Regions from separate parts of the Halanaerobium saccharolyticum subsp. saccharolyticum DSM 6643 genome, predicted to be linked through region 2. Evidence: riboswitches for the same ligand, from Rfam matches in the RefSeq annotation. Region 2 holds a riboswitch; the other holds the start of a gene.
The links. A riboswitch is a leader RNA that binds a small molecule or an ion and turns the genes downstream of it on or off. The one in region 2 is predicted to bind FMN.
Positions count from the first base shown of each region.

Region 1: another riboswitch for FMN. It lies ahead of ribD (bifunctional diaminohydroxyphosphoribosylaminopyrimidine deaminase/5-amino-6-(5-phosphoribosylamino)uracil reductase RibD); the one in region 2 lies ahead of HSACCH_RS06810 (ECF transporter S component).

Region 1 is NZ_CAUI01000005.1:647,000-663,382, reverse strand. Features, by position in the region: gene HSACCH_RS03500 (fructose-bisphosphatase class III) at 157-2,109, opposite strand; gene HSACCH_RS03495 (GNAT family N-acetyltransferase) at 2,164-2,667, opposite strand; gene HSACCH_RS03490 (MATE family efflux transporter) at 2,716-4,104, opposite strand; gene thrC (threonine synthase) at 4,177-5,673, opposite strand; gene HSACCH_RS03480 (hypothetical protein) at 5,820-6,512, shown strand; gene HSACCH_RS03475 (GerW family sporulation protein) at 6,518-6,904, shown strand; gene HSACCH_RS03470 (aldo/keto reductase) at 6,971-7,927, opposite strand; gene HSACCH_RS03465 (phosphohexomutase domain-containing protein) at 8,012-9,538, opposite strand; gene HSACCH_RS03460 (putative bifunctional diguanylate cyclase/phosphodiesterase) at 9,608-11,335, opposite strand; gene ribH (6,7-dimethyl-8-ribityllumazine synthase) at 11,470-11,934, opposite strand; gene HSACCH_RS03450 (bifunctional 3,4-dihydroxy-2-butanone-4-phosphate synthase/GTP cyclohydrolase II) at 12,072-13,268, opposite strand; gene ribE (riboflavin synthase) at 13,360-14,022, opposite strand; gene ribD (bifunctional diaminohydroxyphosphoribosylaminopyrimidine deaminase/5-amino-6-(5-phosphoribosylamino)uracil reductase RibD) at 14,057-15,184, opposite strand; FMN riboswitch at 15,364-15,479, opposite strand; gene HSACCH_RS03435 (hypothetical protein) at 15,587-16,383, opposite strand, start outside.
Region 2 is NZ_CAUI01000015.1:307,063-323,445, reverse strand. Features, by position in the region: gene HSACCH_RS06835 (nucleoside kinase) at 1-552, shown strand, start outside; gene HSACCH_RS06830 (5' nucleotidase, NT5C type) at 511-1,110, opposite strand; gene nth (endonuclease III) at 1,320-1,964, shown strand; gene HSACCH_RS06820 (PhoH family protein) at 1,985-3,295, shown strand; gene HSACCH_RS06815 (SpoIID/LytB domain-containing protein) at 3,313-5,421, shown strand; FMN riboswitch at 5,476-5,596, shown strand; gene HSACCH_RS06810 (ECF transporter S component) at 5,680-6,234, shown strand; gene HSACCH_RS06805 (MBL fold metallo-hydrolase) at 6,289-7,047, shown strand; gene trmL (tRNA (uridine(34)/cytosine(34)/5-carboxymethylaminomethyluridine(34)-2'-O)-methyltransferase TrmL) at 7,113-7,598, shown strand; gene HSACCH_RS06795 (LysM peptidoglycan-binding domain-containing protein) at 7,651-8,928, shown strand; tRNA gene HSACCH_RS06790 (tRNA-Lys) at 9,075-9,150, shown strand; tRNA gene HSACCH_RS06785 (tRNA-Met) at 9,158-9,234, shown strand; tRNA gene HSACCH_RS06780 (tRNA-Phe) at 9,257-9,332, shown strand; gene HSACCH_RS06775 (ABC transporter substrate-binding protein) at 9,446-10,420, opposite strand; gene HSACCH_RS06770 (peptidylprolyl isomerase) at 10,640-11,161, shown strand; gene HSACCH_RS06765 (phosphate/phosphite/phosphonate ABC transporter substrate-binding protein) at 11,348-12,205, shown strand; gene HSACCH_RS06760 (sensor histidine kinase) at 12,250-13,635, shown strand; gene HSACCH_RS06755 (sigma-54-dependent transcriptional regulator) at 13,613-14,935, shown strand; gene HSACCH_RS06750 (alkaline phosphatase) at 15,331-16,383, shown strand, end outside.

The DNA of each region.
Region 1 (16,383 bases), on a different contig from region 2:
AAAGTTGATATTTTTTTTACTTTGATCTGGAATATACATAAAAAAGACCAGAGGATTTGCAGGAGTTTTTAAATAATCTCCTACCTGCTATTTTAAAGCAGTATCCTCTGGTCTTCAGCTAAAATTTATTTTTACTGTAAATAATTTAATAAAATTCTAATTATATTTTTCTTTAATAATACCATCTTGATAGGCTTCCAGCAGCTGCATTAAATATTTAACATCTTCACTTAATTTTTCTCCAATATCTGTATCAGCTATCTTTTGCGGCTTATCAAACTTTAATACTTCTACTGCAGAAATAGTATCTCTGCTGTCTTTATGCAGAGCTTCTTTTTTACTGATAAATGGCTCATGCGAAATTAAACGCATTTTGGTATTACTGTAGGTTAAAGTGTAACCTGCTATCCCGGTTTTTTCGTGATAAGCAGCAGATATACCTCCATCAATAACAAGCAGTCTTCCATTACCTTTAATAGGACTTTCGCCTTTTTTCTGAGCTACAGGTGTATGGCCGTTAATAATATGACCGTGTTCAGTATCTAGTTCAAATTCTGAAAGTATTTTTTTGCAAATATCTTCGTTTTCGCGAGCCTGATAATATGGATTTTTATTTTCCTGATAAAGTGCTGGCTCATCTTCATCTGTAAAGTATCTTAAAAACGTTGTCATCCGATCCTTACCAAATAAAGGTGAATACTCTCCGCGCCAGAGATACCAAAGCCAATCTTTAAAGTCAGCATCTTCTTTTTGACTTGAATAGCTGCGCCGCACAATATCATCAAAAAAGTCCATTAATTTTTTGCCACTATAGGTTTCACCATCAACCTTAATTGTAGAAAACTCTCCCTCTTCTGTCATTGGAATACAGCCGTGATATAAAAGATTACCATTGTATTCTTTATACATACTGCCATTATTAAATAAATATCTAATGTCTTCCTGTAGTTTATCATTATTTCTAAAAGAATAACTTAACTGATTTATAACTTCTTCTTCCCAGCCACTTAAGCAATAAGGATCCTCGGCAACAATTGTTGGTAGGTCTTGATCAGTTAATTCATATTCTTTTCCGTTTAACTTTAAAATATAGTTATCATAATCAATTTTTTCTAAATATAGGGCTTCATTCATTTTAAATTCAGGATGTTTTTTAATTAGCTGTCCTTCCAGTTTAAATTGAATTATTGCAATAGCTTTCTGCATTTGAGACATTATTTTAATTTCATTTTCATCTAATTCTCTATCAATCAGATGAGGATTGAATAATTCTGGATCTGGATCAGGATAATAGTTCATCGCAAATCTTGCCAGAGGCCTCATATTAACTCCATATCTTTCTTCTAAAAATTCTAAATTGCCATAACGTAGAGCAATCCTTAAAGCTGTAGCAACTAAAGATTTTTGTCCCAGAGCAGCTCCCATCCATAAAATATCATGATTTCCCCACTGAATATCAACATTATGATGTGATTTTAAAACATCCATAATAATATCTGGAGAAGGTCCTCGATCATAAATATCACCGATAATATGGAGTTTATCAACTGCAAAACTCTGAATTAACTCTGATAATGCTATAATAAAATCTTTAGCCTGTCCAACCTCAATTATAGTTGTCAAAATTTGATTTTTATAATCTTTTTTATTGGGATCACATACTTTAATATGCAGCAGCTCCTCGATAATATAAGCAAATTTTTCTGGTAAAGCTTTTCTAACCTTTGATCTGGTATAGATCGAAGAAACTTCTTGAGAAATACGCACCATATAATCTAAGGCTTCTTTATACCATTCCGGTGGTATCCCACCTCTTTCATCTAGTTCTTTCATCTTTGATTTAGGATAAAAAATTAAAGTTGCCAGCTCTCTTTTTTCAGTATCTTTTAATTCATCGCCAAAAATTTGATCTATCTTATATTCAATAACACCAGAAGCTGTTTTTAACATATATTTAAAAGCCTCAGCTTCTCCATGTAAGTCAGTTAAAAAGTGTTCAGTGCTTTTTGGTAGGTTTAAAATAGCCTTCAAGTTAATAATTTCAGTACTAACTTCAGGAATGTTTGGAAACTGTTCTGATAAAAGTTTTAGGTACTTTAAATCTTTCATTAAATTCTCCTTTCTAAGACGATAAAATAACTATATTTTATTTTTCTTTAAAAATTATAATATTTTTTCATAAGCTAATCTTTTACCACCAGATTCTGTATAAATAATACCACAATAATTAAATTTTTCTTTTTTTATTGCCCGCTTCATCGCTTCATTATCTGGATGTGTATCAATTCGAATACTTGTAATCCCTCTCTTTTTTGCAAACTCAAAAGTTTGTGAAAATATTTCTGAGGCAATACCTCGCCCCTTATATTCTTTTATAACTGCTGCTCGATGAATAACTCCATAATTGCCTGAACTCAACCATTTGCCACCTTCTATATAATCGTAAGTAGGATCATCACCAAAAATTATTGCTGCGACTGCAATAATTTTATCTCCATCTGTAATAATATAGGAATTATTATTTTTTATATCTTCTTTTAGTGTTTCAGAGTTTGGATAATTATTCTGCCACTGATCAATGCCTTTACTCTTTAAATAATTTTGAGCAGCTTTTATAATCTCCATTATCTGAGGAATATCTTTTATTTCAGTCTGCTTAAAATCCACTATTTTCACCTCGTTATATAATTCTATCTAAAACCATTTTAACCTGCATTAATTACTATATTTTCTTCTTTCAGAAATTAGAATATCAGCTTCGGCTATCCAGTCATTACTTAAATATTTTCTTCCTACCCAGATTGCTCGACCAAAAAAATCAGCTGGAAGAGCTATTAAAATACCAAGTAATCCAAGCTCAAAATATACAGCAAGTAAATAAGCCAAAGCAAGTTTTAATAAAGTTTGGGAGATCACATTTGCAAAAAAAGCTGAATTAGTATTTCCAGCCCCATTTAAATGACCGGCTAAAACTCCATAAATAGTAATAACTGGCCCTCCAAGGCTTAAGGCTTTTAAAAATCGAACAGCAATTTTTAAGGTTTCTGGATTATCACCAAATAATCTAACTAAATCAGGTGATCCAAAATAGATTAAAAGTGAAAAACTTCCAATAGATACAATTGTCAAAATTAACATCGCCTCAACTGTTTTTTTGCTTTCTTCTATTTTAGCTGCCCCAATTTTTTGTCCGCTCAAAATAGCAGTTACCGTATAATATGAGCGGTGCATTGGCGCTATCAACTGTTGGAAAACTCTACGAGCGATGTGGTAGGCGGCTGCAGCTTCTGTTCCAAAAAGAAGTACAATAGAATTAAAAGGAAAAGTAATAAAACTTTGATAAAGCCCTTGAGCAATTTTAGGTGAACTTACTTTAAATAATTGTTTAATTAAAATAAAATTAAAATTTTTGATAGGGTTTTTTAAATTAAATTCACTTTTAGGACTTAAAAAAATTAAAATATATATAATCGCTGACATTGTTTTAGCAGTAAAGGTTCCGATACCTACCCCAGGCACACCAATTTGAGGAAAAATCCCAATTCCCAGAGATAATCCAACTGACAAAATAATGTTAATCAAGTTTGAAAAAATCTCGACAACCATTGGCGTTCTGGTATCTCCACTTCCCTGCAGGGCCCTAGCAGCAACAATTGCAATGATTCTAAAAGGAGCGGCTGCAAAAATTATTAAAAGATACTGAGCTCCAAGCTCTATAACTCTAGGCGCAGCCCCCAGTATCGAAATCATTTTTTCTGCAAAAAAGAAAGCGATAAAAACAAAAGGAATTCCGATAATAAATGAAATTAAAATTACCTGAGACAATATTGTATCTTTATTGGCCTCTGCAGCAGCCGTATTTGTTCCGCTTTCTTGAGAAATTAAGGAAATACTCCCGGTTCCCAAACCAAGTGCAATTCTTAAAATGATACTTTCCCAGACATCTCCCAGTCCAACAGCGGTAACTGCAGCCGGACCAAAATACCCCATTAATATCATATCTGTTGTTCTCATTGCTGTAGTAAATATGTGATTTAGCATTACCGGCCAGGCAAGAGTTAAAGCTTCTTTCCAAAGTGGTAGATAAGACATGAACAGTACCATTTTTAGTCTCCTATTATCATATTCTTAAGTTATAGATTAGATCAAAAAAAGCAAAATATTTCCCCTGTTTCATTAGTTAAGTTCAAGAATCTCAGTTATCTTTTCTTTGAGAGAATCTTTATTTGAACTATGATCATGTCGGCTCTGCTTATTTTCTAAATCTTTGATTCCTCTATGAATTTCAACAGCAGTTAATTCTTCTAACTCCTCGATAATCCTATATTCATCTTTAGATAATTTTTCTTCTTTTAAGGATTCTAAAACAGCCCGACTAAATTTATATGGATTTGCAGTTGAAGTAATTACAGCTGTTTTTAAATCATGATTTTGTTTTCGATATTTTTTTGTAGAATTCACAGCTACAGCTGTATGTGGATCAAGCAAATAATTAAATTTATCATAAGTTGATTTTATTTGAGTTTTTGCCTCAGCTTCAGTACAATAATGACCGCTGAAAAGATTTTGCATTTTTTCTTTTGTCTGCTGATCAATTTCAAATTTATTATTTTGCTTAAGCTCTTGATACCAGTTACATATTTTTTGGCTGTCATGATCAGTCATTTCAAATAAAAATCGTTCCAAATTTGAAGAAATCAAAATATCCATTGAAGGACTGATTGTTTTTATAAAATCTCTTTCAATATCGTAAACTCCAGTTTCAAAAAAGTCGGTTAACACTTTATTATCATTTGAAGCACAGATAAATTTGTTAACAGGTAAACCCATTTTATAAGCATAATACCCAGCCAGGATATTACCAAAGTTACCTGTTGGAACAGTTATATTAATCTTTTCTCCTGCCTTAATTCCATTTTGCTTAATTGTATCAAAATATGCTTTAAAATAATATACAATCTGCGGCAGTAGTCGCCCCCAATTGATAGAATTTGCTGAGGAAAATTGATAATTATTATTTTCCATTTTTGCTTTAAAATCTTTATCTGCAAAAATCTCTTTCACAGCTGTTTGGCAATCATCAAAATTTCCTTTTAAAGAAACCACTGCTGTATTATTACCAGTTGTTGTTTTCATCTGATCTTCCTGAACTCTGCTGACACCATCTTCGGGATAAAAAACAATAATTTTAACTCCCTCTAAATCTTTAAAACCTTCTAGAGCAGCTTTGCCTGTATCACCAGAAGTAGCAACTAAAATTACAATTTCATTTTTAATTTCTAATTTTTCAACTGATTTCAACAGCAGCTGTGGTAAAATCTGTAGTGCCATATCTTTAAAAGCTGCAGTTGGACCATGCCATAATTCTAAAATATAAGTATTATCGTTCAATTTAACTAAAGGAGTTTTTTCTTCAACAGGAAAATTATCGCTATTATAAGCTTCAGCAACTGATTCCTTTATTTCTGCTTCAGTAAAATCACTTAAAAACTCTTTAAAAATCCAAACTGCAAGCTCTTGATAATCCTTATTTTTCATTGCCATTATTTTTTCTGTAGTAAATTCAGTAATTTGCTTAGGTACAAATAATCCACCTTCTGGAACCATCCCTAAACTAATTGCTGCAGCTGAATTAACTTTTTTATAATTATTTCTTGTACTAATATACTCCATACTCTCTACCTCCACTAAAATTTTACTTCTAAACTGGTAACTATAGTTTATTATATCGAAAGTAACTGTTGATGTCTATTAATTATTTAACTATACAAACATTCTTTTTTTAGATATAATATAAATGGGGAAAGGGGGAAATTAAATTGCTGCAGTTTTTGTTTTTATTTATAATTTTCTTAATTTTCTTAATTGTTTTGTTGATAACTTTTCCCTATCACTATGCTTTAAGCTTCAAATTTAAAGAAAATTTGATTTATAGCTTTTCCGTTTCGGTAATTTTTTTAAAAGTTATTTTTAAAGGTGATACTAACAAAAAATATATAGACTTAGAAATCTTTAACTTAAAAAAAGAATTTAATTTAGATGATAATAATAAAATAGCTGGATTTATTGAAAATAAATCAAAAAAAATAATTAAAGAAAAAATAATAAATAAAACTACTGTAGATAAAAAAGAAAAAAGAGAAAAGGCTGGATTTAAATTTTATTTTAAACTCATTAATAAAGAATTTTTAAATCATATTTTTAAATTTATTGTAGAAATTATAAAAAATCTAAAAATGGATTATTTAAAATTAAACTTTGTTTTTTCCTTTGCTGACCCTTATTTCAATGGTCTTTTTCTAGCCTATTATTACACCTTTAAAGAGTTATTTGATTATCCAGATATTAAAGCCAGAATCAACTGGCAGGAGGTGATTTTTGAAGCTGAAGCTTATGCAGGTGGCAAAATAATACCAATTAAAATTATCTGGCAGGTTTTTAAATTCATTCTATCACTTAAAAGTTTGAAATTTTTTTGGAGCCTCTATCAATTAAAATATAAGAAAGGATGATTCTAATGCAAAGCACTGAAAAAGTTCTGGAGTCTATGTATGATAAGCTTGATAATTTTTTAAAAACTGAAACAGTGATTGGGGAAATAATTGAGGTGGGAGATGTAAAATTAATTCCTATTATTACAGCATCTTTTGGCCTCGGCGGTGGAATTGGAGAAGAAGATAATTCTGGAGGAGGCGGTGGAGGAGTCGGCTGCAAAATTTCCTCTGATGCTATTTTAGTAATTAGGGGCAGCGATGTAGAAATGATGCCCGTTAAAAATAAAAGCTCTCTGGATAAATTGATAGAAAAAGTACCTGAATTAATCGATAAAATAGAAGCTAATAAAGAAAAAAAAGATAAAGCAGCTGAAAAGAAGGAAAACTCTGAAACAGATAAATCAGAATAATTTACGGAGCAAACCAATTAAAAACCCCGAGTAAATTAACTCGGGGGTTTATTTTTAATATCTAGTTTAAACCTTTAAATTTTTAATAACTTCATCTGATTTTTTAGTTAAAGCAATCATTTCTTCTCCACTTAATTTAAAATCTGCTGCTGCTGCATTTTCGCGCGCCTGTTTTTCGCTTTTTGCACCAACTAAAGCAGTTGTAACACCAGAACGATTAATTGCCCAATTGATTGCTACTTGAGCAGGACTTTGATTATGCTTATCAGCAATTTCTTTTATTAGTTTAATTAAGCTTTGTGTCTGATCCCAATTTTCTTTTCTAAAGAATGGATAAAACCCAGCTCTATTGTCTTTTTCATCATCAAATTGAGGTCTTTCTTCATATTTTCCGCTCAAAATACCGCCACCAAGAGTTCCATAACTTAAAATTCCTAAATTGTTATCTAAAATATAAGGAATTGTTTTATTTTCAATATCTCTTTTGAGTAATGAATATTGAGGCTGTAATGAAATTATATCAGTCATCTCTGAAATTTCCTTCAGTAATTCTTCCCCAAAATTACACACTGCAAGATATTTGAATTTACCTTCTTGTTTCAACTTTAATAATTCTTCTACACTTTCTTTTAAAGGAGTATCTGGATCTGGCCAATGAATTTGATAAATATCTATCTGTTCTACATTTAATCGTCTTAAAGAGTTTTCCATTTCTTTTCTAATTCTTTGAGGACTTAAATCCATAACATATTTTTCGCCTTCTCGGTGAGTACCACATTTAGAAGCAATAATAACTTGATCTCTTATTCCTTCAATTGCCCTGCCGACCACTTCTTCTGCATGACCATCACCATAGGCAGGAGCAGTGTCAATTAGATTTATACCAGAATCAACTGCAGCTCTAATTGCTTTAATTGACTGCTGGTCTTCAACCTTACCGAATGTATCATTACCATAAGCCCAAGTTCCTAAACCAACTGCAGAAACCTTAAGGTTCGAATTTCCTAGATAATTATACTTCATTTTGAAACCCCCATAAAATAAATTTTTATTATATTCTAGAAGTTTTCCATTAACAATTATATGAAATTTGAACTATAATATCAATTAATCTATAATATCAATTTGCAGTTTATCATAGTTATTTAAAAATCCTCTAATATTTTTCAAAATATTTTTTAAGCTTTGCTGTTGATCACATTCTATATTTAAAACTAATACTGGATCATGCAAAGACATTCTGAGTAAAAACCAATCATTACCACCACAATTTACTCGTACTCCCTGGTAATTTTTTGGTGCAATTTGCCAGCCTTCTTTTTGCGCAACAAACCCTTTTAAATCATCTAATATACTTTGGCCATAATCTTTGAAATCATCTAAGTCAATATTCATTCTATATTCCTCTTTAATTTCAGCTTCTTCTAAATCTGAAATTAGCTCACCAATTTTTTTCTCTGATTCTGCATTTAAATTTGCCATTTTAATTAATATTTTTGCAACTAAATAGGCCCCATCATCAAGAAAATAATTTTCTTTAAAGGCTGCATGACCAGAAGTTTCTATTGCAAGTGGAGCCTTAGTTCCTTCTGCTTCCAGTCTTTTTGCTTCATTGATTACATTTTTATAGCCTCTTTTAAAACGATGGTGTACTCCTTTTAATTTGTTTTCAATAAAATCTTTTAAACCAACAGAAGTAACTGAATCAGTAACAATAGTTGCTCCTGGATTATTTTCTAAAACAATTGTAGATGCCAGAGCAATCAATTTGTTTCTATTAATTTCCTGACCACTGCTGTCTACTACTGCAGCCCGATCAACATCTGTATCAAATATGATTCCTAAATCAGCATTATTATTTAAAACAGCTTTTTGAGTTGAATGCATGGCTTCCTTATTTTCCGGATTTGGTGCATGATTTGGGAAGTTACCATCTGGTTCTAAAAATTGACTACCTTCAGTGTCTGCTCCCAGATCTTTTAGTATTTTATCTGCAAAAAAACCACCTGATCCGTTTCCTGCATCAACTATAATTTTGAATCCAGCCAGAGGTTTTTGCTGATTAACCTCAGGATTTAAATTCTGGCGAATGATACTTTTAATGTGTTCAGCATAATCAGAAATTAAATTAATACTTTTAAGATCATCAATTTTTGAGTCACTTTTATTTAAAAATTCACTTTCATTAGCAGCAGCAATATCAAGAATTTCTATTACATTTTCCTTTTCCAATCCACCTTTTTTAGTAAAAAACTTAAATCCATTTTTATCAGAAGGTAAATGACTTGCTGTAATCATAATTGCTCCATCATACTGATGTCCTGCTAAAACTGTTGACATAAACATGGCAGGAGTTGAAGCTAGATCTGCACTTAAACACTCTGCACCTGCAATTTCCATACCTTTGGCAAGAGCTTTTTTTAATTTATCAGCACTTAATCTAGAATCATGCCCAACTGCTATCTTAAGTTCTTTGGCCTCTTTATCTAATTCAACTGCAAGCCACTTTACAAAAGAAAAACCAATACCAGCAGCAGCATCTTCTGTTAAATTAGCCTTTTTTTTCTGATCTGAAATTGCCTTACCTCTAACATCTGTACCACTTAATAATTTTTTCCATTTGATCCCTGACATAAAATCACTCCACTTCTTTTTTTCATTTTTAACTTTATATCTTATTTATCAACATGCTGAAAATCCACACTAAAAAGATTCAATGATTTGAGCTTCAGTTAAAGGTTTATTAAAAAGAAAGCCCTGTAAATAATCACAATTATGATCCTCCAGATAATGAAGTTGATCTATTGTTTCTACTCCTTCTGCAACAACTTCTATCCCCCATTGATGGGACATTTCTATTAAAGGCACCACCATCATTTTTTCTTTATTTGAATTATTAGCTATTAAATCAATAAAAGATTTATCAATTTTTAAAATATCAAGTGGTATATGCTGTAAATGACTCAAGGAAGCATAACCTGTGCCAAAATCATCTAAGGCAATATTAATCCCCAAATCTTTAAGCTTATATAAGACATCTATTACATGCTCCTGATCTGAAATGAAATGGGATTCTGTTATTTCAAATTCAAGTCTGAAACCATTCAAACCTTCTGAATCTATTATATCCTTTACTTGTTCTAAAAATCCTGGCTCTGTCAGCTGAACTACTGAAATATTGATAGATAAAACTAATTTTTTATCAAAATATTTTTCTAAATCATTAAATCTCTTAATAGCTTTTCTGATTACCCACTCACCTATTTCTTTGATCAATCCAGTTTTTTCGGCTTCAGGAATAAACTTTGCCGGGCTAACAGTTCCCAGTTCTGATGAATGCCATCTTAAAAGCACTTCAAAACCTCTTAAATGTTTGCCATCAGTTTTATACTGAGGCTGAAACATAAGAAAAAACTCTTGATTTTTGAGAGCTTTTTTTAAAGCATCTTCCATTTGCACATTCATTACTACTTCTTTTTCCATGTGCTTGGAAAAGAACTCTATTTCTTTTTCTATACTATTTTTTGCCTTATACATAGCAATATCAGCACTTCTAATTATTTCCTTACTGTTTTTACCATCTTGCGGAAAACTTGAAATACCAAAATTACTATTTAAAACTACTTCTTGATTATCATATCTATATGGTTTTTCAAGTTCTCTTTTTATACTTCTAATATATCTATTTAACTCTTTTTCAGTTAATTCTCTGTGAACTATAACTGCAAATTCATCTCCACCCAGGCGTCCAATTAAATCAGATCCGGTAACTATATTTTTTAATCGATTGGCACTTTCTTTTAAAATATAATCTCCGATTTCAAAGCCCCAGGATTCATTTATTCTTTTGAAATTTTTAAAATCAATAATGATTAATTTATAACTTGCTGAATTATTTTTGGCTATTACTGATAGCTGGTCAAGTTCTTTGATCAACATTTCTCTATTAGCAATCTCAGTTAAACTATCATAATATGCTAAATGTTTAAGTTTTTCTTTTTCTTTTTCTAACTCCTCAACCTTTAGATTTATTTCTTGCTGGTAATTATAAATCAAAAAGATAACAATTAAAAATGTTGAATAAGCAATAATACCAGGCATATATACAAATGTGTTTTCCATAATCATAATTGCAATCATTGAAGATTGTGAAAAAACATTTAAAATTAAAGCAGATACGATACCAATTTTATTAAATTTTAAACTTAAATACAAAAGTATTAAAATCTGTATTTGAGATATTAATCCTCGTATTGTATCAAATGACAAGTTAAAGCTCTTAATATTTATCGAATTACTCAAAATTAAAAGAACTGCAGTTAGTAAATAAAAACTGTTTAGTAAAATAAAAAACTTATTGTCTTTAAAATCTTTGATATTTATATTTTTAATTTCATTTTTTAAAAATGAAAAATGTTTTTTCCTCTGCATTATCTAACCTACCTTCATTTTATCTCTATTTGTATATTAGTATACATAATTTCCAACTTTAATTCAATAAAGATAAATCAGAAAATCCTCTTTAGATCAATCAAAATTTCTTCACTAAAGAGGATAGTTTAAATTTATTCAATTTCTTTAAAAAGATTTACCATTTCAATCATGGAAACTGCTGCATCATAACCTTTATTACCAGATTTAGTACCTGCTCTTGAAATTGCCTGCTCAATCGTGTCGGTTGTTAGAACTCCAAATATAACTGGTTTTTCAGTATCAAGTCCCACACCAGCAACTCCTTTTGAAACTTCTGCAGATACATAATCAAAATGAGGAGTTTCACCTCTAATGACTGCACCTAAAGCAATAACTCCATCATATTCTTCTTTAACAGCTAATTTCTTGGCTGTTAAGGGTATTTCAAAAGCTCCAGGAACCCAGACTACATCAATATCCTGCTCATCCATCCCATGTCTTTTTAAAGCGTCTACTGCCCCTTCAAGTAGTTTCCCTGATATAAATTCATTAAAACGACCTACTATAATTGCAGTTTTCATTCCCGCTGCATTTAATTTTCCTTCAATAGTTCTCATTATTATCATTCTCCTTTTAAATTATTTTAATATTTTGTTTGTTAATATTTTAGCTGCTTAAATTTTTAATTATTTATTTTTATCAGATCAAAACAAGTTTAAAAAAATTGATTTTTATCTTCTAAATCAACTCTGCTTTAATGATCAAAATCCAGGAGGTGACCCATTTTATCTTTCTTAACTTTTAAATAAAATTCATTTTCCTGATTAGGGTCTATTTCTAAAGGAATTCTTTCAGTTACTTTTAAACCATAGCCTTCCAGACCGACAATTTTAGTGGGATTATTTGTCAGTAGACGAATTGTTGATAAGCCAAGTTCAGTCAATATCTGAGCTCCTATACCATAATCTCTTAAATCTGGATCAAAACCTAGAGCCACGTTCGCCTCTACAGTATCCATTCCTTGATCTTGAAGCTTATATGCTTTGATTTTATTTGCTAAGCCAATCCCTCTTCCTTCCTGACGCATATATAAAACTACTCCACTACCTTCATCTTCAATAAGTTGTAAAGCAGCTGCCAGCTGTTCACCACAATCACATCTTTTGGAAGCAAAAATATCTCCTGTAATACATTGAGAATGAACTCTAACTAAAACATCTTCTTGATCCTTTATATCTCCTTTAATAATAGCTATATGCTCTTTATCATCAATATTTGTTGTAAATACTTTAATTTTAAAATCACCATAATCAGTTGGCAGTTCTGCCTCTGCCTCTAGACTTATAAGTTTATCTTTTTGCTTTCTGTAGTTAATTAAATCCTCAATTGAGATTAACTTTAAATCATATTTTTGAGCGAATTTTTTTAAATAAGGCAGCCTCCCCATTTCTCCATCTTCCTTGATTATTTCACAAATTACTCCTGCTGGTTTTAGACCTGCCAATCTAGCTAAATCAACAGCTGCCTCAGTATGACCTGCTCTTCTCAAAACTCCCCCTTTTTTTGCAACTAAAGGAAAGATGTGACCAGGTCTCATAAAATCTTCCGCCTTTGAATCAGAATCAACAAGTTTTTGAATAGTTAATGCTCTTTCCTGCGCCGAAATTCCAGTCGTAACATCTTTATGATCAACTGAGACAGTAAAAGCTGTTCCATGAGATTCTGTATTTTTTTCTACCATCATTTCTAAATCAAGTCTTTTACTTACCTCTTTTTCTACGGGGGTGCAGACAAGACCTCTAGCCTCTGTGATCATAAAATTAATGGCCTCTCTATCTACCTTTTCAGCTGCCATTAATAAATCACCCTCATTTTCCCGATCTTCATCGTCAACAACTACTATCATTTTTCCAGCTTTTATATCTTCTATTGCAGCTTCAATTTTATCCATTTCAACTCTCCTTTCAGATTATTTATATATTTATGAAATTATTTTATAATTTTTACATAATAATATTTTAAAAAATTCAATTTTTTCTAGATTAGATAAATCCATTTTCAGCTAAAAAACTTTCGGATATTTTGCTTTTTTTCTGATCCTGTTCACTTGAATTATTTAGCATCTTATAAACATATTTCCCCAGCATATCTGTCTCGATATTAACTATATCTCCAGCACTTAAAAGTGATAAATTGGTTTCTGACCAGCTCTCTGGAATCAAGGATATTGTTAAAATCCCATTTTTGATCCCCATTACTGTCAGGCTGACTCCATTGAGAGCAACTGAACCCTTATGAACTATAAATTTTTCTGTTTGCTGGTCCACTTCCATTTTTATTATTTGAGCATTGTTTTCTCTCTTAATTGATCTTACTACTGCTGTTGAATCTACATGTCCTGTAACAAAATGACCGCCGATAAAATCATTAGCTTTTAATGACTGTTCTAAATTTAAAATTGAATCCCGCTGTAGATCACCTAAATTAGTTGCTTTAAGTGTTTCAGGCATTACATCAGCTCTAAAATAATCGCTGCCATAATCAACAGCTGTCAGACAGACTCCATTGACAGCTATGCTGTCTCCTTTTTTTATATTTTCTAAAACTTTTTTTGCCTTTATTTCAAGTTGATATTTATTATTACCCTTAAATTTGCGGATAAATTTCCCTTTTTCTTGAATGATGCCGCTAAACAATTGGCCCACCTCCTTGTAGATTCTATTCCATTTTTAAATTATATTATTTTTTTTTGGCTATTAATAAAATATTATTATCAATATTTTTTTGCTCTAAAATTTCTAATTCCACTGCATCTGACATCATTTTTGGCCCTTCTCCACAGAAAGAAGCTATACCATCACTGCCACCATAGATCTTAGGTGCAATAAAATAGTAAAATTTATCAACCAGATTTTCTTTTAAAAACGTATGACTCAACTTTGCTCCACCTTCAACCAAAATACTGCTGATTTTTCTTTCCCTTAACTGCATTAACAGTTTTTTTAAATTAAAATAGTTTGTATTATCTGTTTCAAAATCTAGAATTTCTACCTTTTTCTTTTTTAATAATTTTTCTTTTTTTATTTGAGCAGCTGAGTTATTTAAATTATCTGCTGTAATAATTAGAGTTTTAGCCGTTGATTTTTGATTTATAATTTTTGCAGTAAGTGGTATTTCTAATAATGGATCTAGAATTATTCGGATAGGATCAATCCCTTTTTTTGATTCTAATCTTGCTGTTAAAGAAGGATCATCTGCTAGTACTGTTCCAATCCCTACCATAATTGCATCTGATCGGTGCCTTAACTTATGCCCTTCCAGTCGGGCAGCTGAATTTGTAATCCATTTTGAATCCCCACTTGAACTTGCAATATAGCCATCCAAAGTCTGAGCTTTTTTTAAATAAACAAAAGGATAATCACTTTGAATATATTTTAAGAAAATTTCATTTAAATTTTGAGCTTCCTTTTTTAATAGTCCAAGCTCTACTTCAATTCCTGCTTCTCTAAGCATTTCAATCCCTCTGCCGGCAACATCTGGATTGGGATCAACCATCGCAATAATTGCTCTTTTTATTCCAGTATCAATCAGCTTTTGAGCACAGGGAGGAGTTTTGCCGTAATGACTGCATGGTTCAAGACTTACATAAATATCTGCTCCTATAGCTTTTTCTCCCGCTTCTTCTATTGCAAAAACTTCGGCATGAGGGCCACCATATTTCTGGTGATAACCTTCACCCACTATCTTTCCATCTTTGACAACTACTGCTCCAACCATCGGGTTAGGAGATGTGCTGCCCTCACCCAATTTTGCTAATTCTAAAGCTCTTGCCATATATCTTTGATCAGCATCAGAAAATTTCTGCATCATATACCTCCCTATAAATAAATCTAAAAATTTGAAGTTAATTTTACAATTAAAAAAAAGCCCCTCCAAAACTGGAAGGACTTTAATAGTCAAATATTATAATATAAGTATATTATCTAAGTTTATTTAACATTTTAAATAAATAAAATAGTAAATAAACAAATTAGATTAATAAACCTATAACCTAACTCCCTTCCAGACTTTACTGTCGGTTCTGCATTGCATCAGATCAATCCAAATGGATTTGTGGACTTTTACCACCGGTAGGGAATCTCACCCATCCTCGTTAGTTATATTAAATTTTCTAGTTATATTTTAGCATTTTAAATAGAACTTGTAAAGTGTTTTCACAAAATATTATATAATTCATTTTTTAAAACAACAAAAAATATCTAATTTAGCTTATTCAAAGTTCAAATCATCTATTTGGCCCCAGAATTTCAATTGATAATAGCCAGCTTCATCTTTAGTTATTTTTTCGCCTAAAGCAAGCTGCAGAAAAGAATTAAGCTGTTCTGCCTTAGCAGTTTGAGGTTTATATCTTAATTCGGCAGTACTAATATAAGGTATTTCCTGACTGTAATTATATTCTGCTTTAAACTCAGCTTTAAGCATAGATGAGTCCAATTCCGAACTACTGCTTCCATTCGGATAACTATATTCCTGCTGATAATTAAACTCGTTAATTAAGATCTCAAATTGATTATTTTCAGCCAAGATACCGAAACTATTTTTGTTTAACTCTTTAGCTAAAATTTCTGTCAATACCAGTTTGAATTCTTTTAAGTTTAAATTAAAATCAAGCTGATTAGCCTTCAATCTTTCTTCTTCATTTAAAAGATCAAAATTTCCATTAAAGTTAATTTGTTTAAATTCTAAATCTTGATAAAGTGTATTAGCATTAAAATCTAAATCTTCTGCTGTTAAAAGAAAATCATATTTTCCACTTATCTCTTCAAAAACAATTTGTTGAGACTCATCTTCATAATTAATTACTGAATCAAAATTATAAATCATTTTTAAAACTTCACTACTCAAATTAAATTCTTCAACATTATAGGCTCTAGTCTCTTGATCATAATTTGTCCGCAGTACAAAGTTATTAAAAGTTGATAATTTATTCCATTCCTCATCATTTAAACCATAACGTCTATAATAGGGAAAATCATATTTCAATTCAGCTGCAGTAAAATCTAATT
Region 2 (16,383 bases):
CGTTTTAATTTTGAAAAGGGAATTAGAGAAAAGAGTGGTAGGTTTTTAAAGCTAGATGATGATCAACCGATTTTAATTGAGGGTATACATGGGTTAAATGATAAAATGACTGAAGTGATTCCACAGGATTTAAAATTCAAAATCTATATTAGTGCTTTAACTCAGCTTAATATAGACTGTCATAATAGAATTCCCACAACTGATACTAGACTAATTAGAAGAATCGTAAGGGACAATCAATATCGTAATTTATCAGCGACCGACACCTTAAATTTGTGGCAGAGTGTGCGTAGAGGAGAGGAAAAAAATATTTTCCCGTATCAAGAAAATGCTGATGCAATGTTTAATTCAGCTTTAATCTATGAGTTGTCTGTTTTAAAAAATTATGTAGAGCCATTATTAAAGCAGATAGATAAAACAAATAAGAATTATCATCAGGCACAGCGATTACTTGAAATACTAAGTAACTTTAAGGCTATACCTGATAATGAAGTCCCATTTACTTCAATCCTAAGAGAGTTTACTGGCATGAGCGTCTTTAGAGATGAATAATTCAATATTTTCTTTAATTTCATCCCAATTATTAACTTTTGTAATCTTATTATTACCATTAAAATCATAATTATGATATTTACTAACTAAAAATACTGGAATATCTTTAGCTGCGATTTCTAAGGCATTTTCTTTTTTATCGTCAATAAATAAAGAAATGTTCTTTTTTGCAGCTAAAGGAGCTTTATCATGTTCATGATACAGTTCATGATAGGGAATATTATGATCATTTAACCATTTTTCAGTTAAAGAACGATGTTCTTCATGTCGGGCTGTAATTAGAATTAAACGATGACCCTCTTTTTCTAATTCAGCTAGGATTTCTCTTGCTTTATTTATTGGTTTTACACTGCTGTATACTTCTTCTATTTTTGCCTGAATAAAATCATTTAATTCCTGATTATTAATAGCAAATGCTTTAGCAAGATCGTAAGTATATTCTTTTAGAGTAATTTCTCTCTCAAAGAATTCATTCATTTTTTGCTGCCAAATACTATTGTTATCTGGACCCTCATCTGTCAAAACTCCATCAATATCTATACCGAAATTATATTTCATAGCCTAACACCTCATTTAATAAATTTAATCTTTTTGTAATATAAATTGTAATATAAATTTTTTTATTTATCCTTTTTATAATACTATCATTTTTTCTTATTTATGTCTAGATACTATGAACATTTGAGATATTTAAAAAATCAAGCTTTATTTTTTAGACAATTTAAAGTAAAATAGTATTAAGAATAATTCTCACAGGAGGCAGTAAATTGACTATAAAATTAAATAAAGAAGAAAAAGTAGAAAAACTAGTAGAATTATTTTCTGAAAACTATCCTGAACCTGGTACAGCTTTAAAGCATAAAAGTTCATTTGAACTTTTAATTGCAACAATTTTATCGGCTCAAACTACAGATGTTCAGGTTAATAAAGTAACAAAAGAACTCTTTAAAAAATATAATACACCACAAGATTTATTAAAACTTAGTCAAAAAGAATTAGAAAAGAAAATCAACAGTATAGGTCTTTATAGAAATAAAGCTAAATATATTTTAAAAACATGTAGAATATTATTGGATGAGTTTAAAGGCAAGGTTCCCGAAACTCGCAAAGAACTGCTTAAACTTTCAGGAGTAGGTAGAAAAACTGCTAATGTTGTTTTGGCAAATGCTTTTTCGAAGGCAGCTTTCCCGGTTGATACACATGTGTTTAGAGTTTCAGAGCGCCTTGGCTTAAGCAGTGGTAAAAATGTTGATCAAACCGAAAAGGAATTAACTGAGTTGATACCAAAAAAGTATTGGATTGATTTTCACCATTGGTTAATAGATCATGGAAGAGCTATCTGTAAAGCTCAAAATCCTGATTGTGAAAATTGTTTTGCCAGTCACTTATGTAGATATTATCAAAATAAATAAATTTGAGGGAGGAAGCAAAAATGAAAAAAATATTTGTCTTAGATACAAATGTACTTCTGAATGACCCTCGTGCTATTTATAGTTTTGAGGACAATGATGTTGTTATTCCACTCGCTGTTTTAGAAGAAATTGATAATTTGAAAACCAAAAGTTCAGATTTAGGTTTTAATGCTCGCGAAAGTTCCAGGATTTTAGAAGAACTAAGAAATAACGGTAATTTAAACGAGGGTGTGGAATTAGAATCTGGTGGTACAGTTAAGATTGTAATTAATGGTAAATTAGAATTACCTCAGGGTTTAAGCTCCAGCAAAATGGATAACAGAATTATTTCTACTGCTATCCACCTGCAGGAAAAAAATACTGACAGAAAAGTTATTATGATTTCCGATGATATTAACTTGCGTTTAATCTGTGATGCATATGGATTACAGGCAGAAGAGCATAATTCCAGCCGTTTAAAAGAAGAAGAAGTTTATTCGGGCTTTAAAGAAATAATGTGTAGTTTCAAGTTGATCGATAAATTTTATGAAGAAGAAAAAATTTCTTTAGCAGAACTTGATCAGCTTGATGATTCTTTATATCCAAATGAATTTGTACAATTAACAGCTGATGATAGAAATAAAAATACTGCACTGGCCCGTTTTGATGGTGAAAATTTAGTGCCTCTGCGCTATAACAAGAATCAGCCTGCTAAAATCAGAGCTAGAAATAGAGAACAACAGATGGCTCTTGAATTGCTGCTCGATGATGAAATCAAGCTGGTAACTGTTTCAGGTAAAGCTGGAACTGGTAAAACATTATTAGCGATTGCTGCAGGTTTAGACAGAGTAGTTGATGAAAAAGCTTTTTCAAAATTATTAGTTGCCAGACCTATTCAACCAATGGGTAAGGAACTTGGTTTTTTACCAGGTGATGTTGAAGAAAAAATGGGTCCCTGGATGAAGCCGATCTTTGATAACTTAGATTTTATAGTTCACCGAAATAAAGATGCAAAATATGCCTATCAAAAATTATTAGATAAGGATTTAATTCAGATTGAAGCATTAACCTATATTAGAGGTAGATCAGTGCCAGATCAGTTTATTATTATTGATGAGGCACAAAACTTATCCTTACATGAGGTCAAAACTATAGTAACCAGAGCTGGAGAAAATTCAAAACTAATTTTCACTGGTGATCCATTCCAGATTGATAATCCATATTTGAATTTTCATAAAAACGGTTTAAATTATCTAGCGCATAAATTTCATGACCAAAAAATTGCAGGTCATGTTATGTTAAAAGAAGGTGAAAGATCAGAACTTGCTGAGATTGCTAGTAATCTTCTTTAAACAGGGAGTTGTATTTGATGAAAAAATATTTACGATTGATTATTATCTCTGCTGTCTTAATCGGTATTTTTATACCAATTTTCGATTATTATTTTGAGGAAGCAGATAAAAGTACCATAATGATGGCCCAGGATAGCAGAGATAGAAATATAAATGACTTCTTCGAATTGGCAAAAGAAGCATTTTACGAAGGCCGCTATGATTCTGCAGAATATTATTATCAGCAGATTATTGAACTTGCACCTTATAATTTAGAGGCCAGGAGAAATTTAGCTGTGGTTTATAGTGATCAAAATAAATTGGAAGCAGAAAATAAAATTTTATTGGAAACTGCTATTTTAAGTAATGACAATAATGATTATTTTAAATTAGCTGTTAATTTTTATGAGCTTAATAATAGCTTAGCTTCTAATTATATTTTAGAAAATAAGATTAAAACTGAAACTGAAGCTGAATCCAAAGCACAAACTGCTGATTTTCTTTTCCGAAAATATTATTATTTAATTCAAAATCATCTAGAATTAAAAAATTATAAAATTGCAGAAGAATATTTACAGAAAATGAGCGATTTAAAGATAAATGATTCAGGGTTTTATCTGTTAAAGGCCGAATTAAATAAATTACAAAATAATTATTTAGCAGCATTTAATGATTATCAAAAGGCTTATCAAGCAAATAAAGCTCAAAGTTATTTGTATAAAGATATGGCTCAAATGCTCGAAAATGCAGGCGAAGAAATAAAAGCTTATAATTACTGGCAGCGAACTCTTGCTTATGGTTTGTTTAAGCAACTTGCATATCAAAAAATTAATTTTTATCAGAAAAAATATCCAGAATTAAAGCCAAAAAAAGAAGAAGATGATCCAGAAGCTATTGATCCTTTTGCTTTAAAAGCTTCTTGGCAGCAGGTAGCTGAACTAACTGAACAGGAAATAACACAAATGCTGAGGATTGGACTTCAGGAGAATAATAAAAAGCTTCTGTTTCAATACTCAGATCCTTTTTCGATTGTTTATAATGAAAAAGTTATATTTAGAGGTGAGGCTAAAAAAAATTATCTGCTGGAGCTGGAATCTAATTCAATTTATCTAAGCAGTAATAATGAAAAAATTAAACTCGGAGACTCTAAATTAGAATATCAAATATACAGCAGTCATAAAAACTCATCTTTTTATGTTTATAATATTAGCTATGGAGAAGGCTATTTCTGGCAGGGAAGCGGCAACAGACAGTACAGAGGTAATATGATAATTAAAGGAGAAGGAGAAGAATTTACTTTAATAAATCAGGTAGAATTAACTCCTTATTTAATTTCTGTTGTTCCATCTGAAATTTATGCCAGTTGGCCGATGGAAGCTTTAAAAGCTCAGGCGGTGGCTGCTAGAAGTTACACCTTAAATAATTTAGGTAGACACAGCAATGATGGCTATGATCTTTGTTCTAGTGTGCACTGTGCGGCTTATAATGGTATTATGAGTGAGCACCACCGTACTACTGAGGCTGTTTTATCGACTCAGGGAGAAAGTGCTGTTTTTGAAGGTGAAATTATTGAAGCTGTTTTCAGCAGTAATAGTGGTGGTTATACAGAGCGAAGTGATCAAATCTGGTCAGCCGATTTGCCTTATTTAAGGGGTTCTAATCAGATGAAAGAGGATAATTATAATTTTCCTTTAGCACCAGCAGATTTTCAAAATTGGCTTCTTAATTCACCTGAATCATACTCTAAAGATTATGGAAGCAGTAATTATCGTTGGCAGTTAAGAGTTCCAGCTGAAATAATAGAATACCGCAGCGGTTTAGATAAAATCAGGAAAATAGAAATTAAGGAACGGGCTCAAGGCGGTACAATTACTTCTTTAACAATCTATAGTGATCAAAGTGAAGAAAATTATAGTGTTTCGCGAATTAGAAGAGTTTTAGGAGGTTTAAAAAGCAGTCGCTTTTATTTTAACAGTCATTATGATCAAAATGGATATTTAAAAGATTTATATATTTATGGAGCTGGTTGGGGACATAACCTAGGACTTGATCAATCAGCTTCAGCTGGCATGGGCGCTGCAGGCTGGGATTATAAAGAAATTATTAAACATTTTTATCCTGGTGTAGAGATAATTAAATATGATTAGAACAATAATTTGCTTTTATAGCAAATATTATTTATAATTATATTAACAATAAAATATTATCTTCAGGGTAAGGTGAGTTTTAAGCAATTCCTAACCGGTGGTATAGTCCACGAGCTTCAGCTGAACTGGTGAAATTCCAGTACCGACGGTAAAGTCCGGAATAAAGAAGATTAAATGAATTAGAAGCCCTGTTTTTAGCAGGGCTAATTTTTTTGTCAAAAAATGAAGATAATAAATATAAATAAAAGGAGATAGAGAATGGATACTAAAAAAATCACTACAACCGCAGTTTTAGCAGCTTTTTCTTTAGTTTTAATGCTAATAATTCGTTTCCCAATGTTTTTGCCATTTTTAATATATGAGCCAGGTGATATCCCAATATTAATAATTGCGTTTTTATTTGGTCCTGGTGCAGCAATAGGGGCAACTTTCATTTTATCTATTTTAATGGCTGTATTTACAGGTTTGGGGGGTCCATTTGGAGCTTTTATGCATTTTCTAGCTACCGGTGTATTCGCCGGAACAGCTGGTTATTTTTATCAGCAGCACCATAATAGAATAGGAGCTGTCAAAGGCTTAGTTATTGGTTCAATTGCCATGACTGTTGTGATGGCCGGAGCAAATTTAATTTTTAATCCTATCTTTTATGGAATTCCTAGGGAACAAGTTTTACAGATGATGCTGCCGGGGATTTTACCATTTAATTTAAGTAAGGCAGTTATTAATTCTGTGATTACTGTTTTAGTTTATAAAAAACTTGCTAACTTCCTAAGGAGTAAGGCTTTAATAAAACAAGAACAGTTAGCAGAATAAGTTTGACAAACACCCCAAAATTGAGATAAAATTTTTATGAGAGGAGATGTTTTTTTGCAGATAACATTTTTAGGAACAGGAACCTCTCATGGGGTACCTGTTATTGCCTGTGATTGCGAGATTTGTCAATCTAGCAATCCAAAAAATAAAAGAATGCGGACATCAATTCATATTAAAAGCAAAGAATATAATTTATTGATAGATACTCCGCCTGAGATGAGATTGGAATTGATTAATAATAATATAAAAAATGTAGATTCGGTTTTGATGACTCATGCCCATGCAGATCATATTATGGGTTTTGATGATATAAGAGCTTTAAACTGGTTTCAAGGTAAAGAAATGCCAGTTTATGGAGATACAAAAACTCTAAAAGCTATTAAAAGAGTTTTCCCCTATATTTTTTCAGATAAAAATCCAGGTGGAGGAGTACCTCAGGTTATACTAAAGGAAATAGAAAAAGAATTAACTTTTAGAGATCTAAAGGTTAAGTCGGTTCCAATTTATCACGGTGATAATCAAATTTTAGCTTATAGAATTAATAATTTTGCTTATTTAACAGATTGTAGTAAAATACCTGAAAGTTCCTTAGAACTTTTGGAGGGGATTGAATATGCCGCTGTTGATGCACTTCGTTTTGAAGAACATCCCACTCATATGTCTGTAGACCAGGCTGTTGAATTAGTTAATAAATTAGACTTAAAACATGGATATTTAACTCATATTTCTCATAGATTAGATCATCAAAAATTGGATGATTATCTACCAGACCATTTAAGTCCAGCCTATGATGGATTAGTAATAAATATTTAGTCAAAAAGATATAGCTGATAATAATTTTGAACTAAAGTGGGCTTGCCCCAAGGAGGAACAATATATTGAATATAGTACTTGTTGAACCAGAAATTCCACAAAATACTGGTAATATAGCTAGAACCTGTGCTGTAACGGATTCTAAACTTCATTTAGTTAAACCCTTAGGCTTTTCAACTTCAGACAAATATTTAAAAAGAGCAGGTCTTGATTACTGGAATAAATTAGATATAAGTTATTATGATAATTTAGATCATTTTTTTAAAGTGAATCAGGGAGGACGCTTTTTTTATGCAACTACCAAAGCCGCAGCTGCTTATTCTGATTTTGAATATCAGGAAAATGATTATTTTTTATTTGGTAAAGAAACAGCAGGATTACCAGAAGATTTGTTGGAAGCAAATTTAAATCGTTGTATTAGAATTCCAATGAAGGATAAATTAAGGTCATTAAATCTTTCTAATTCAGTTTCTATAATTATATATGAGGCCCTTAGACAGAATAATTTTATAAATTTAAACAAAAAAGGAAAATATAAAAAGGAAATTTAACTTTTATATAGAATTATATATAATAGAATATAATGGAGAAAGGAGGGGAGATATGGAAAAAAATAACTATTTAACTACACTAATAATTTTATTAGTTTTTCTTTTGTCAATAACTATTACAGCCTCAGCTTTTCAGGTTAAATTGAATGATCGTGGAAGAGATGTAATGGAAATTCAAAAATATTTAAAAATTTTGGGATATAATGTATCACCGGATGGCATTTTTGGGAAGGGTACTGAAAATTCAGTGAAAAATTTTCAAAAGAGCCAAAATCTTAGTGTTGATGGAATTGCTGGTGATAATACCCGTCAGTTATTGAAGAAAATGATTTCTGAGAAAGTATCTTATGAATTATATGTGGTGGATAATGGAGATACTCTGTCAGGAATTGCTAGGTCAAGAAATTCTAGTGTAAAAAAGATTATGAAATTCAATAATATGAGTTCTGCCAGAATTAAACCGGGTCAGGACTTGAAAATTCCACGAGATAAAGTAGTTAAAGCTGATACTCAAAATCAAAGCACAGTTAATTCTGCCAATAATGAAGCAGAAAATGTTAAAGTATATTATACAGTTCGTAAGGGAGATACTTTATCAGCAATTGCAGCGCGTAGAAACTTACCTGTTGAAGAGATAATGAATGCAAATAATCTCAGTTCAGATTTTATTAAAGCTGGACAGGAACTAGTGCTCCCAATTATTGACTCAAAAGCTTCAAATAAAAATGTTAAAAAAGAAGCTAAGAATTCACAAAAGCAGTCAACTACTGCTGATAAAATTGTACATAAAATTCGGCGTGGTGATGCTTTAAGTACTATTGCTCGAATGTATGGTACTGATGTAGATACAATTCGGCGGGCTAATAACTTGAATGGAGACAGAATTGTTGCTGGTGAAGAGTTAATTATTACTGATTATCAACGTGGGCCATTTAATCTAGCTAGAAATTCTTTAATTTGGCCTGTTAATGGTCGGATTACTTCTAATTTTGGTTGGAGAACTCATCCGATTAAAAAAACAAGATTATTCCATAATGGTTTAGATATTGCTGTTCCTTCTCGAACTCCAGTTAAAGCAGCAGCAGGAGGAGAAGTTGTACATAGTGGTTGGATGAATGGTTTTGGATATACAGTTATTATTGATCATGGTCGAGGTGTAGAAACACTTTATGCTCACAACTCTAAAGTTAGTGTAGCTAAGGGATCTATGGTTAATAAGGGCCAACAGGTTGCTTTATCCGGAAATACTGGTTTAAGTACAGGTCCTCATCTTCATTTTGGAGTTTTACAAAATGAAAAACCACTTAACCCTAAAAATTATTTACCATAATGTTTTGGATTATTAGACAGACAGCGTAAAGTTGTCTGTCTTTTATCGTCATTTTTTAGATTTAAGTAATATTTTTAAATTATTTTCACTTTTTTCTTGACAACTCATTGTATTGTTGATATTATAAAAAGCGTCGCAAGAGAAATGGGCCATTAGCTCAGTTGGCAGAGCACCTGACTTTTAATCAGGTTGTCGGAGGTTCGAATCCTCCATGGCTCACCATTTATAGCGCGGGGTAGAGCAGTCTGGTAGCTCGTCAGGCTCATAATCTGGAGGTCATCGGTTCGAATCCGGTCCCCGCAACCATTTTTATTTTTATTACATATTCGGTGGGATAGCTCAGTCGGTAGAGCAGTGGATTGAAAATCCACGTGTCGACAGTTCGATTCTGTCTCTCACCACCATTTTTTTAAATATTAAAGCCAGGCATTTAGCCTGGCTTCTTTTTTTGCTTAAATATTATTTTTCTTTAATCTTTGTCTTGATTTAAATAATTTTTTTATATTTATAGTTATTTTTATTCAAAAATAATATCAGCTGATTCTAATAAATTTTCCGGAATTTTTAGATTAATCTGATCAGCAGATTTTTTATTAATGTAAAGTTTTAATTCTTTTGAAGATTCAACAGGCATTTCTGCTGGATTACTACCATTAAGAATTCGAGCAGCCATAGACCCTGTCTGTTTTCCTAACTGATAATAATCAATTCCCAAAGTTGCGATTGCACCCTGTTCAACTGAATTATTTTCAGAAGCGAATACAGGAACTTGACGGTTGTGTGCTGTCTGGAGTACAGTTGGCATAGCAGAAACAATAATATTATCAGTTGGCACATAAATTGCATCTACATTATCAACTAAAGAAGAAACTGCAAGACTTACTTCGCTGCTGTTACTAACTGTTGCTTCTTCAAGATTAATTCCCATTTCTTTAGCTTTTTCTTTAGCTAGTTTAACCTGAACAGTAGAATTTACTTCACCGGGGTTATATAAAATACCGATATCTTTTACTTCTGGTAGGAAATCTCTTATTAATTCTAATTGTTTTGCTACCGGATTCATATCTGTTGTGCCTGTGATATTAGCACCCGGTTTTTCCATACTCTGAACTATACCAGCCTCAACTGGATCAGTAACTGCTGTTATTAAAACTGGGGTATTTTTTAAGACATTTGCAGCTGTTTGAGCTGAGGGTGTAGCAATTGCTAAAACTAAATCTACTTTATTTTGATTAAATCTTTGAGCTATAGTTTGAGCAGTTGAAAAATCAGCTTGAGCGTTCTGAAGATCAATCTTTATATTTTCTCCTTCTACAAACCCCTCTTTAGCTAACTGATCAATAAACCCTTCTCTGGCTAAATCTAAAGACGGATGCTCAACAAACTGTGAAATACCTATTTCATATTCCTCAGCTGCTAAATTCATTGAAAATAAAAATACTAGTGCTAAGACTAAAAGTAATAAATGTCCCTTTTTAAAAAATTTCTTCATACTTTTCCCTTCTCCCTTCTTTTGAAAAAATTAATTATTTAAGTCAATTATATAATCATTTTCTTTTGCTTGTCAATTTTCATTTTTTAAAAAATGACTAATTTTATATTATATTTTTAATATAAGATAAGTTAATTTCTAAATATAAACTTTAATTTCTTTTCAAAATTATATATAATAATAAGAGAAATATCAAAAAATAAATTTGAGGTGTTATAAATGTCAAAAAATCCAGAAGTAACAATAACAATGGAAGATGGAAATCAAATTAAACTAGAATTATATCCAGAAAAAGCAGAGAATACAGTTAAGAATTTTATTGAACTGGTTGAGAATGATTATTATGATGGGCTTAATTTTCATCGTGTAATTAAAGGCTTTATGGTTCAGGGTGGATGTCCTGATGGCACTGGAATGGGGAATCCAGGTTATTCAATTAAAGGTGAATTTGCGGCCAATGGTCATGATAATGATTTAAAGCACAAAAGAGGGGTAATTTCAATGGCAAGAAGCTCAGCTCCTGATTCAGCAGGGTCCCAGTTTTTTATAGTCCATCAAGATGCTCAACATTTAGATGGCCAGTATGCAGCCTTTGGAGAGGTTATAGAAGGCATGGATACTGTTGATCAAATAGCTGAAGTAGAAACAGGTGCAAGAGATTTACCAAAAGAAGAACAGGTAATGAAATCAGTAGAAGTAGAAACATTTGGGGCAGAATATGAGGCTCCAGAAAAGCTCTAACTTGATCAATCTTAAAAAAATATTAATTTAATAGGCTGGCAGTTAATTCTGTCAGCTTTTTTAAATAATTTTGTTTTTTGTTTATTAATTGTATATAATTAAATAAGTGAACAAATTTCAGACTTTTTAATTAATTTAAAATATTTAATTATTATTTGAAGTGAAATTAACTTAGGGAGATGGCTAATGAAATATTTAAAAAAATATCTTAGTTTTGTTCTGCTGATATTATTTTTTTTAATATTCACAATTTCAATCCAGGCAGAGGAATTTATAACTTTAGGTGTTACTTCCAAAAAAATTGCTCTATCAAAATTAGAAAGCTGGCAGTCTATTTTGGATGAAGTCTCTAAAAGAAGTGGTATAGATATTGAATTGGTAGTTGCTAAAGACCACCAAACATTAATAGATTTAATGAAAAACAAAAAAATTGATATGGGTTATTTTTCGCCAGTTTTTTATGTAAAAGCACATGATGAATTAAACTGTAAACCAGTGGTGTTAGAGAAACGACTTGGTAGTTCTTATTATCAAGGAGGCTTTATTGTTCGTAAAGATTCTAAAATTGAAAAGATTGATGATTTAAAAGGTAAAAAATTAGCTTTAACTGCTGAAAAAGATTCTACTTCTGGCTACTATTTACCAATAGCTATTTTAAAAAGCTCTGGTATAAGTCACAAAAATGATTTAGATGTTGTATATACAGGCAAGCATATTAATGTTCTTAAAAGTGTCAGCTATGGATTAGTTGATGCTGGTGCAATAAAATTATTTATTTTAGAAAATGAGCTTAATAAAAAATATAGTTCGGGAATTAAAATAATTGCTAAATCTTCTTATTTACCTACATCTTCTATAACCGCCAGAGATGATATAGAAGAAGAGACAATAAATAAGCTTAGAAAAGCTTTTATAAGTTTAAATAGTGATCCAACTGGGTTAAAAGCTATGCATAAATCTGGCTTTGATGGTTTTGCTGCAAGTGATGATCAGATGTATGATATAGTTCGAGATTATTTAGCTGATTATAATAAAAAATTATAATCAAGTAAATTTAAAGAGAGTTTTAAAGATAAGGATGATTAATTTTGTCATTAAAAAGAAGATTAATTACTTATATAATGTTAATATTTTTATTAATTATGCTTTTGGTAGGCTATGTGTTAATTGTTCAGCAAAAGGATATTTTTCAAGAAGAAATTGAAAGAAGAGGTAAACTTTTAGCTAGAACATTAGCAGAAATCAGTAAAGAAGCTCTGCTTGTGCATGAATTTAGTACTCTTTCGAAAAATGTCATGTCTTTTGAAAATGAGCAGGATGTAGTCGGAGTAAAAATAATAAATAATAATGGTAGAATTTTAGCAGCATTAGATAGAAATTTAGAAGGGACGTTTAACAAAAAAAATTATGAGCAAAAGCAAAACTATGTGGATGATGATAAGTTAATAACAATCAAAGATATTATTGTAGATGAAGATGTAATTGGCAGAACAATAATTACGCTTTCCCAACAGACTTTAAAAAATAAAATAAATTATTCAATTAGAATGATGGTTGTCATATTAACCTCATCTTTTTTACTGCTGACATTTATAATTCACATTACATCTGATTATTACTTAGAACCAATTACTAATCTGGCTAAAATAGTTCGTAAAATTCCAGAAAGTGATTTTAAAATCTCTAAATTAAAGTCTAAAAATCCTCCTTTAGAATTGAAGGAACTATATAATTCTGTAATCTGGATGTATGAAGAAATGCTGATAATCAGGAAAAGTCTAATTGAGAAAACACAAATGGCTACTCTTGGTAAAATGTCAGCTTATTTAGCTCATGAAATAAGAAATCCTCTAGAAGCTATTTCTGGAGCAGTAGAGGTAATAAAATTAAAGAGAGAATCCGATTTTCATAACGGATTTTTTGAAATAATAAATGAAGAAATTGAAACATTAAATAATTTCTTAGAAGAGTTTTTGAATTTTGCCAGAATTAAATCCTATGAATTTAAAAAAATTGATATTATTAATCTTCTTAATGATATTTCTAAATTATTAGAGTCAATGATAAAAAATAATAACATAACTTTAATCAAAGAGTTTAATAGCCAGCACAGATATATCAAAGGTGATATCAATAAAATAAAAAGTGTATTTACTAATATTATTTTAAACTCAGTCGAAGCAATTAAAAAATCAGGTTATATTAAAATAAAAGTTGAAGATGATGAAGATTTCATTTTAATTTATATTGAAGATAATGGTAGTGGGATTAATAATAAAGATCTGGATAAGATTTTTGATCCATTTTTTACAACTAAAAAAAGTGGTAGTGGTATAGGTTTAAGTATTTCAAAAGAAATTATTGAAAAACATGATGGAAAAATTGATGCAGAAGTTGAAAATAATACAATTTTCAAAATTAAATTACCTATCTATAAGGATGATAGCGGCAATGAAAAAGATATTAATAGTTGATGATAAAGAAAACATTTTGAAGGTTTTAAAAGCAATATTAGAAGCAGAAAATTATATAGTTGATTATGCAAATGATGTAAATACGGCGATTAAAAAAGCTGGAAGTTTTAATCCAGATCTAATTATATCTGATATAAGAATGCCTAAAATGAGTGGTCTAGAGTTTTATGAAACAATGTTAAAGAAAAATATTAAAAGTAAGTTCATTTTTATGACTGCTTTTGGAAGTATTCCAATGGCAGTAAAAGCAATGAAATTAGGTGCATCAGAATTTTTGACTAAACCACTAGATTATGATGAATTGAAAATTAAAATTCGTAATTTAATCGGTCAAACAGAAATAGACCATAAAGATGAAGTTAGAAAAAAATATAAGGAAATAATTGGAGAAAACCAGACAGTATATAATTTAATTGAAACTATTGAGATGGCTGCTGATTATAGTTCCACAGTTTTGATTGAGGGAGAGAGTGGATCTGGAAAAGAATTAGTTGCAAGAGCCCTACATTATCACAGTCAGCGGCGAGAAAATAATTTTGTTGCTGTAAATTGTGCAGCCCTTAATCATAATATTATAGAATCAGAGTTATTTGGACATAAAAGAGGAGCCTTTACAGGTGCTGTTAAGGATAAAAAAGGAAAATTCGAATTGGCAGATCAGGGGACTTTAATGTTAGACGAAATAACTGAAATTAGTCTCGATACCCAATCTAAATTATTGCGGGTGCTTCAAGAAAAGCAGTTTGAAAGAGTTGGCGAAAATAAAAGTATAGATATTGATGTTCGAGTAATTGCAACAACTAATCGAGATATTAAAAAAATGGTCGAAGAAGATAAGTTTAGAAGTGATTTATTTTATCGATTAAATGTATTTCCAATAAAGATTCCCCCTCTTAGAAAAAGAAAATCAGACATCAGTATCTTAATAGATCATTTTATCAAGAAAATATCAAAAAGAGAAAATATAGCCCAAAAAAGAATTTCAAATGAGGCTGTTAATTTGTTAAAACAATATGACTGGCCTGGTAATATAAGAGAGCTAGAAAATTTAACTGAAAGATTAATTATTATTTCTAAAAGCAATGACATTACTTTACAGGATTTACCACAGGATATTTTAGAAAAAATTAATTATGATAGAGATGAATTAACTGAAAAAGAAAAAATAATTAATTCTTTAAGAAAAAGTAAAGGTAATAAGACTAAAGCAGCTAAAATCTTAGGAATTTCAAGAAAAACATTATATAATTGGATAAAAAAATATAAAGATGATCGAGAAGTATCAGACTTAGTTGAGTAATTTATACACTTAAATTGTGAAGTTTACTAAAAATACACACAATAATGAATATTATAATTTTTAAATCAGTAAAAATTCTTTTTTAATAAGAATCTTTACTGATTTTTTCATTTAATAAAACAAAATAAAAACTTAATTATTAATAATATTATCCATATTTTTACATAATACTTACTTGTTAATATTGATTATTAATAATTTTCAAAAAAATATGGTTTCATATTATAATTTACTGAATTTTATTATTCTGGAACGGAAATTGCATTATATATAGGTGACAGGTCAAACTATTAAATATTTTAGCTTTGGGGGTGAATAAAAAAGTTAAGCTTTACTTACTATTTATTTACTATTTTTATTTCATTAAGAACAAAATTAAATTAGGGGGATATTAAATGTTTAAAAAAATTAGTGAAAGAAAGATTTATTCTAGACTGATTATGGCTGTTTTAATTACAATGCTTTTAGCTGGTAGTGTTTTAGCCAGTGGACATGTACAGTCAGATAATCCTAAGTATGTATTTTTTCTAATCGGTGATGGTATGGCATCTTCTCAGGCAACATTGGCAGAGTATTATAATCAATTTGAAAATCTCGAAGAGCCTAATCACAGTTATGAAGAACATGGAGAAAGTTTCATTGATATGACAACAGAAGAACATAGTGATAGACTAATGATGCACAGATTGGATTTTGCTGGTTCTACAAGAACTGCAGGATCATTTACTTTAGTACCAGGATCTGCTCAAACTGCTACATCCTTAGCTACAGGTATTAAAACTGATAGAAATACCATTTCATTAGATGTTAATGATAACCCAGTCAAATCAGTTTTAATGGCTGCAAAAGAAAAGGGAATGGCTACTGGATTAGTATCAACTGCAAGAATTACACATGCAACACCTGCTGCTTTTGCTTCTAATGTACCAGATAGAGGAATGGAAAATGAAATAGCAGCTCAGTATCTTGAAAATAAGATTGATTATCTTGCTGGTGGTGGAGCAAGACATTTCTTAGCCAGTAGTAATGAAAATTCTAAACGAAAAGATGACAGAAATCTATTTGAAGAATTTGCAAATGAAGGTTATGAAGTCTTTGAATCAAGTGCTGATACAGCAGCTTTTAGAGATTACATGCCAATGGCTGGAGATAGAGTTCTTTATACTCCTACTATGAGTCATGTTTCTTACGAAATTGATAGAGTTAATAAGTTAGTTCCAAGTATCGCAGAAATGACTCAAAAAGGTATAGATTTACTAAGCCAAGATGATGATGGATTTTTCATGATGGTTGAAGGTGGACGTATTGACCATGCCGCTCACGATAATGATGTAGCTGCAACTATTCATGATACTTTAGCTTTTGATGACGCTGTTAAAACAGCTTATAAGTTTTATTTAGAGCATCCTAATGAAACTTTAATTATTGTTGCTGGTGACCACGAAACT